One region of the Shewanella sp. SM29 genome, then DNA from elsewhere that is predicted to be linked to it. Evidence: riboswitches for the same ligand, from Rfam matches in the RefSeq annotation. Region 1 holds a riboswitch; the other holds the start of a gene.
What was found. A riboswitch is a leader RNA that binds a small molecule or an ion and turns the genes downstream of it on or off. The one in region 1 is predicted to bind cobalamin.
Positions count from the first base shown of each region.

Region 2: it holds a riboswitch for cobalamin, as region 1 does, so the genes downstream of both, L5L77_RS11020 (TonB-dependent receptor) here and L5L77_RS17130 (ABC transporter ATP-binding protein) in region 1, are expected to answer to the same signal.

Region 1 covers NZ_JAKKRN010000028.1:34,743-38,959, forward strand. The annotation lists gene metH (methionine synthase) at 1-1,095, opposite strand, end outside; gene L5L77_RS17125 (histidine phosphatase family protein) at 1,364-2,089, shown strand; cobalamin riboswitch at 2,311-2,504, shown strand; gene L5L77_RS17130 (ABC transporter ATP-binding protein) at 2,604-3,479, shown strand; gene L5L77_RS17135 (FecCD family ABC transporter permease) at 3,476-4,217, shown strand, end outside.
Region 2 covers NZ_JAKKRN010000013.1:61,475-65,691, forward strand. The annotation lists gene rihA (pyrimidine-specific ribonucleoside hydrolase RihA) at 1-212, opposite strand, end outside; gene L5L77_RS11015 (hypothetical protein) at 447-1,889, shown strand; cobalamin riboswitch at 2,024-2,258, shown strand; gene L5L77_RS11020 (TonB-dependent receptor) at 2,367-4,217, shown strand, end outside.

The DNA.
Region 1 (4,217 bases):
GGATTGGGCGTCGATAGTCAGTGGTTCCAAACCTGCCAAGCGGCAAGCGACTGGAATGTCCGGCAAAATACGTGGATCGTGACGGCTCACCGCTTCGCGGATCACGCGGATATGTTCAGGCGTACTACCACAACAACCACCGATAATATTGAGCATGCCTTCGCGCGCCCAATCTTCGATCACGTTCGCCATGTCCTCTGGGGTTTCATCGTAACCGCCAAACTCGTTCGGCAGGCCTGCATTCGGATGCGCCGACACATAACACTCACTGATGCGGGATAATTCTTCCACATAGGGGCGCAATTCTTTTGGCCCAAGTGCACAGTTAAGACCGATAGATAAGGGCTTGATATGGCGAAGGGAATTGTAAAAGGCTTCGGTCGTTTGGCCAGTCAGTGTGCGACCAGAGGCATCGGTAATGGTGCCCGAAATCATGATCGGCAATCTGTCTTTAGAATGCTGACCAAATAAGTCATCAAATACGGATTCAATCGCAAACAGCGCGGCTTTGGCGTTTAAGGTATCGAATATGGTCTCGACCATAATGATATCCGCGCCGCCCTCAATCAGCGCCTTAGTGGATTCTTTGTAAGCAGTCACTAACTCATCGAAGCTGACGTTGCGATAGCCTGGGTCGTTCACATCAGGGCTAATCGAACACGTACGGTTAGTGGGGCCTAACACACCGGCTACGTAGCGTGGAATGCCTGTGGCAGCAAAGGCTGCATCACAGGCTTCACGGGCGAGGCGCGCGCCGACTAAGTTAATTTCGGCGGACAGCGACTGCATGTCGTAGTCGGCCATGGCGATGGTGGTGGCGTTAAAGGTGTTGGTTTCAATGATGTCGGCACCGGCGTTTAAGTAGTCGGTGTGAATTTGTTTGATGATGTGAGGCTGTGACAAGACCAAAAGGTCGTTGTTACCTTTGACATCCGTATGCCAATCTTTAAAACGTTCGCCGCGATAGTCCTCTTCTTCCAGCTTGTAGCCTTGGATCATAGTGCCCATGGCACCGTCTAAGATCAGAATGCGCTCTGCAAGCTGTTTGCGTATGTCTGCCAATATCTGGCTGGCTTTAGTAGAGGGTATCGTCATAAATAGTTACCTTAAATACAGCTAAGTTAAGTCCAAAAATCGGCCATTGTTATGCTAAGTGCATTTTATTGTCGTCAGCCGACATTTTTTGAATACTTGTTCTTAAAATTTTTTTTGGACATTTAAACGTATAGACGTCCATAATACGCGACTTATGATTGTCAGGGCAAGATGAAAGTCAAAGGCATTAGGAGCGAGAATCGAGAATCAAGAATTTAGGCCCTTGGCTTGAGTTCCTAGTATCTAGCCCCTAACTAAAAAGGCATATATGAAACAAGTTCGATTGTTATTGTTGCGCCACGGTGAGTGTGAAGGCGGCGCTATTTTGCGGGGTCGTGTGGATATGCCTTTAAGCAAAAAGGGTTGGCAACAAATGTCGGCAGCAGTTGAGTCACAGGCCAGCGTGTGTAGCGCGATTTATAGCTCGACTTCACGCCGCTGCGCCGATTTTGCCCACGCTTTTGCCGCCGAGCTGCATTCGACGGCGGCACTGATATCTGAGTCAAGGCCATTGCAGGCGCAGTGTTTGTCGGGTTTACAGGAAATTGATTTTGGTGATTGGGACGGTTGTCGGCTCGATGACCTGTATCAACAAGAGGGCGAACACTTAGCGGCGTATTGGCAAAACCCTTGGCAAAATCCGCTGCCCAATGGTGAAACTATGGCAAGTTTTGAGTCGCGGGTGAATGGGACGATTGACCAGATACTCGCCGCCGAGTTTGAACGATTGACCCTTGACTCACATAAAATGGGTAATGAAAACAGTGCCATTAATGAAACCGCTGATAATATGCCTGCCACTCAAGTGTGGGTCGTGACCCACGGCGGGGTGATCCGTCACTTAATGGCGCGTGCCTTAGGAGTTGAACGGGCGGTAGGGTTTTATAGTCAACTCGATTTACCCGTGGCGGCCGTGGTGAGCATTAATGTGCTGCAAGATGAACAGGGTGCCTGCTATTGGCGTTTAGATTGGCCGAGTGGGCGCAGGTGTTGAGGCCTTATTTCACGACCTAGGCGCTATCATGTAGGCGTGATCGTTTGGCGAGAATAAGCTGATATGAAAATATTCTGATTTAAACAGCATTGCCTAATGGGATAGATGTAGGATAATGCTTTTCCCTGACGTTTGAACGAGATAGCGTATTACATGCGCAATGAGTGATAACGTCGCAGAAATAGGTGTTGGGAATAGACTCTCTTTGTTCGAATCGCTCCGTTGTTTTTATTCACAGTGGCGTTGTTAACAAAGAGCATATCAACCCAAACATAATAGGGAATCGGGGAGCTGCTCGTCAGTCAGCCCGAACTGTGCCCGCAACTGTGAGTAGTTTAAAGAAGCACCTAGATTCTAGAGCCTAGCTCCTTCTTTTCTACAAGTCAGGAGACCTGCCTATTTCTGTTATCGCTGCGTGCAGCCTTAGTTCTCGAGCGGGTGACTCGAGGGAGCAGATGACAATGTGCACAACCTTTTTTTATAAAGGTTTGGACTCGATAGGAGCGCCGCTTAGGTGAAACTTTCCGCAATCCAAACTAACAGCCCCGTGAATGACACTAACCCATCATCGAGCCCGTCAGTCGCGCTCAATGTGAGTCATTTGAGCTGGTGTATCGATGGCAAAACCATACTTTCCGGTATTAACTTTACGCTGCCAACGGGGCAGATGCTGGGGCTGATTGGCCCTAACGGTGCGGGCAAGTCCAGTTTGCTGCGCTGTTTGTATCGGTTTGTTCGCCCGACTCAGGGCAAAATTACCCTTTTCGATCAAGATATTGAGCGCTTGTCGCCCAAGGCGTTTGCCTGTCGCGTCGCCGTAGTGCAGCAGGATACACCGCACTATTTTGACCTCACCACAGAGCAATTGGTCAGCATGGGCTTAACGCCGCATAAGGGTATGTTCGATACCAATTCGAGCTGTGATACTGAGCGTATTGCTAAGGCTTTAGAGAAAGTAGGCTTGAGCCATAAGATGCACCAACAATATGAGCACTTATCTGGCGGTGAAAAGCAACGCGCCTTGATTGCCCGTGCCATAGTGCAGCAGCCGCAGCTTTTAATCCTCGATGAGCCAACGAACCACCTCGATGTGCGCTATCAAATTCAAATCCTCGAATTGGTGCGTAGTCTTGGGATTAGCGTGATTGCCTCAATTCATGATCTTAATTTAGCCAGTGCCCTGTGCGATAGTTTGTTGTTGATCCATAACGGGGAAGTCAGCGCTATGGGGACGCCAACCGAAGTATTAACCGAGGCGCGAATTAGCGATGTGTTTGGCGTGTGTGCTCAGGTATCGCCCCATCCACAACATAAAAAGCCCTTAATCAGCTATTTTTATGGTTACCACCATGTAGATCATGGCCTGAACGAGCGAGGCGAGGGTGGATGACTCAGGGGAGTAAACAATATTTCATCTCATATTTGGGGCGTATCGTGACACCGTTGACGAGACAACAACTGATGCTGCTCGTATTAGGTATCATCACTTTGATAACGCCTATTGCCGCGACGAGTTTTGGTGCGGCGAACATCAGTTTTACTGATGTTATTCAAGTGTTTATCAATAAGGCGACGAACCTCACTCAAGCCAATGGCATGACTGAGCGCATTGTGATGGAGCTCAGGCTACCGCGCATTTTACTGGCTTTTGTGGCGGGTGCGGGTTTGTCACTGGCGGGCAGTGTGTTGCAAACCGTGACTCGCAATCCGCTCGCCGATCCCTATTTGTTTGGCATTAGCTCTGGCGCGTCCTTTGGTGCTGTGGTGATGTTGACCTTATTCACTGGCTCTGGATTTTTTGATAATGCGGGCATGGCGGCACATTCTGGGCTTTTTAGCGGTTCGGGCGCCTTGTCTGGTTTGCTTTGGTTTAGCTTGCCCTTGGGCGCTTTTATTGGCGCCAGTTTGTCGGTACTGATAGTGCTTGCTTTGTCTGGGCTTGGGCTCAATAGCCAAGTGGAGCGCATGTTGCTCTCTGGTGTGGCGACCTCCTTTATGTTCGGCGCATTAACGAGTCTGCTGCTGTATTTCGCCAGTCCGCAGGCGACAGCCTCTGTGCTGTTTTGGAGTTTAGGCAGTTTCGCTAAGGCCAGTTGGTCCTTGTTAGTACTGCCGACACTGGTGATTG
Region 2 (4,217 bases), on a different contig from region 1:
AATGGCTTGACGGCGCCGCCAGCGACAGGAATATCACTGCGATTTAATAAGGTTAAGATCCGCAGGGTATTATTGAGCGTTTTATCCGGCGTTTGGTTACCGGCGCTGGTGGTGACGGCCAGTGGAACCAGCTCTGGATGGGCGAGAGCTAAAATGAGCGCAATAGCGTCGTCATGGCCGGGATCGCAATCCAGAATAATAGGGCGAGTCATACTGTTACTCCTTTAAACAGCGGTGATGGGGGCTTAGAATAGCATGCCATCAGTTAGGCGCTAGCCTGTGTAGGGGACTTGCAGAGTAAACTGTGAGCATTTTCGTCTTTTTATCAACAAGCTGCTAGAATTCTGCCCATTTTTGACATTAGGCGATGTTAGGTAAATCCATTCTCGCTCTGTCCGCTGCACAACATTGAATGACATCTCCAAGCAAATATAAGGAAATAAGTAATGCTCACTCATCGAATCACTTGGCCTAAGGTTTTACTCGTGGGCATGGTTGCCATGCAGATCTCTGGCTGTAGCGATCCTCAACCTATGGCCGTTGTGGAAAGTAATAACGAGTCATTGCTACAGTTTGATAACGGTAAACTCATCCAATTTAAGGAAAATCCGAGTCCACAGTATCGCCATATTCCCTGTGATTTACCCGCAGTCGAGACTGTGGTCACCAACAGTTCGGCCTTTGCGGCGTTAACACAATCTGGTGAGGTGATCACTTGGGGTGGCAGTTATGCTGGCGGTGATAGCAGGGAGGTGACGGAGCAGCTTAAGCAAGTTAAGCAAATCGTCCCAGTTAAGGACGGGTTTGCCGCGCTACGTCAAGATGGCACTGTGGTTTACTGGGGTAATGTAGGGAAATTGAGCCTCGACAAAGCCCTGCAAAACCGCATGACCAATATTACCAAGTTGTTCGCTAATCAAGAGGCCATTGCGGCCCTTGATGCTAATGGCAAGGTACACACTTGGGGTTATGGCCCCTACGGCGGCAATAGCTTACATGTGCAGGATCAATTAGTTGATGTTGTCGATATCTTTGCCAGAGGACGCAGTTTTGTCGCCCTCAAAAAAGAAGGTAGCGCGGTGATTTGGGGGCAGGTTGAAGAGTCGACCAATATGAAAAAGTTACTCCCGCAGCTTACGGATGTGGCGAAGATCGAATATTTTCAACACACCTATGCCGCCTTGAAAAAGGACGGCACTGTGGTGAGTTGGGGTTGGCGCAGTGATGCTTACTCGATCCGCAGCGCCTTAAAGGATGTGGCGAGTATGACGGCAAACAATTGTGCCTTTGCGATTTTAAGTCCTACGGGGGATGCGCATTTTTGGGGCGATGGGATTAACTGTGGTGTCGATTGGATTAAAAAAACCAATATCACAGGGGTAAAAGAGATTATCAGCATTGGCTCAGGCTTTTTATTACTGCGGGATAAGGCCGTGCCGCAAATAGTGGCCGACGATACTGATTACGCTCATATGTTTGGGTTTCACTATGCCCAAGAGATTCTTGATAAATATTGGCAGGAAGGCAGCATCATTACCCAAGGGCCTGCCTCCTTTGTGTTTACGCGTCCCGATGGCAAAGTGGTGCCTGTTGGTTATCGCGCCAACCGTGAAAATGTGGAGAAGTTGATTGCACGTATTCCGCGCCTTACTTGGTTAGATGGCGCAAATGACGGTTATGTTGGCATCAGCGAAAAGGGGGAGCTGGTCTCTTGGTCGATGAATTTGCCAATGTTCGACAAGTCGCCAGTGCAACCTGCTGACTCGTTAGTGATTAAACCGCTGGATTTTACTCCCGTTGCCCAATGCGAAACCCCTGAGCAGCGTCAGGCGATTTTGAGCAAAGACAGACCAAAACCTGCGGCAAAAAACTGGGATGGTGTTTTCTAGCTCATGTGAGTTTTCTCGCTAACTTGAGATTAATGGACTTTCATCCGTATAGACGTCTATAATGCGCGCGCTCAGGTCTGATATGCTCTGAGCCTTGTTGGGCGTTAACAGATTGTACGCCCTTTGAACCTAATTTTGAGTCAACCTTCTGTGGTGCTTACGATGATAGTGTCGTGAGATAATCGGGAAGCCAGTGAAATTCTGGCACTGCCCCCGCAACGGTAAAAGGTGAGAGAAGACCGCGTTTGATTGGTGTGTTCAAGAGTGAACCCGAAAGTCAGAATGTGAAAGGTCAGTCTCGCGTTAATCTAACTTTAATGGATTAACATAGCCTAAGTCCGGAGACCGGCCCTAAAGGTGTTTTTGAGATTTCGGTGGGCAGATCTCAAAATGCGATAATCACCGTCAGTATTTACGACTGAATTAACGGTATCGTGGCGTCAATGCCCCGTTTTCCTTGCAGGAGTTAAAGGTAAAATGGGAACAAATCCAACAAAAATCGCGCTGCTGATTGGCAGCCTTTGCAGTTTTTCAATTATCGCGCCCGTTATGGCGGCTGACGATACCAGCACAGCTAAAGTTGACGAGCATCTTGTCGTGATCGGCCGCTCTGATAAGACCCCCTTAAATATTGCCGCCAATGTGAATGTGATTGATGCAGCCGCGATTGAAATGAGTGGCGCGACTAATTTGACCGACGTCTTACGCGGTCAAAGCGGTATTCAAATTTCGGATAACAATATTGGAACTAGCTTTGCGATGCGTGGTTTTAGCGCCAGCACTGCCGTTAATAACACGCTGATTTTACTTGATGGTCGTCGTCTCAATAATATCGATATCGCCGCACCTAGCCTTAATGCCATTCCGCTTAATCAAGTGGATCGTATTGAAATTTTATCGGGTAGTGCAGGTGTACTTTATGGCGATCAAGCCGTGGGCGGGGTGATTAATATTGTCACTAAGTCCCCTGAAAATACTGGCGGCAGCGTGCAGTTATCCGGCGGCAGTTTTGATACCTATGAAGGTCGTGGTGATGTGTCTGGCGCGATCAACAAAGATTGGCGTTACTTTTTCACCGGTAGTTACAACCAAGGTGACAACTATCGCCAGCATAATGCCAACGAAACCGGCTCTATTCTTGGCCGCATTCAATATAAAACAGCCACAGACTCGTTCTTTGTTGAAACCAGCTACTACGATAACGATCGTGAAAATCCGGGCTCGCTTACTGAAAAGCAATTTAAAGACGATCCCCGTGCTTCATCAAATAAGGTAGAGTATGCCCACGAGATGACCACTGCGGCGCGAACGGGTTACCAGCATCAGCTTAATCAAAACTGGGCGCTGGCGGCGGATTTAGATTACAGCGATACCTTAGTGTCTTCTCTTAATTGGGGGGCGAACAGCCATAACACACGCTCACTGTTAATGTTTAGCCCTAAAGCGTTAGCGAATTACAGTACGCGTCAAGGCGAGCTAAACCTAGTCACAGGTTTAGACATCAGCCGTGGCAAGGCTGATTTTGACACTATGGCGCGCAGTAATGTGCAGCAAATGCAAAGCGCCTATCTACAAGCTACAGTGCCTTTAAGCCATACTTTAAGTTACGTTGTGGGTGGTCGTTATTCGCGTGTGACCGACGAGTTAGTCGATGGCAATGTCTATCCTAATGGCATGGATTTAGATGAAAATGCCCATGCATTCGAACTGGGTTTAAATTACCGACCAACTGCGGAGCACAGACTCTATGTGCGCGCTGATGATAACTTCCGTTTTGCTAAAGTGGATGAGCAAGCTTATACATCGCCGGGCGTATTTGGCTTAAAGCCGCAAACAGGCCGTTCCTATGAGGCGGGTTGGGATTGGGCTGTCGCTAGTCAAACCCTACGAGTCAGCCTATATCGTCTCGATTTAGAGGATGAAATTGTTTATGACTCGAGTGCAGTTAAACCCATAGGTGGAAATTTCAACGGTGCAAACGTCAATGCCGACGCTTCTCGTCGTTATGGCGCGGGTGCCGATTGGGATTGGCAGATCACTAAAGCGCTGCAGTTAGGGCTGGAATATAACTATACCGACGCCGAATTTACCGATGGTGCTAACGATGGCAAAGAGCTGTCTTGGGTGGCAAAACACACGGGACGCGGTTATGTCAGCATGGATTTTGCTGAGCATTTCCAAGTATTTGCCGAAGCTATCTACACGGGTGATCGTTTTATCGAAGGCGATAACGCTAATCAAGGTGATAAGCTAGCAAGTTACGTGCTTGGTAATTTAGCCTTGAATTATAATCGTGATGCTTGGCTTGCCAGTCTGCGTATCGATAAT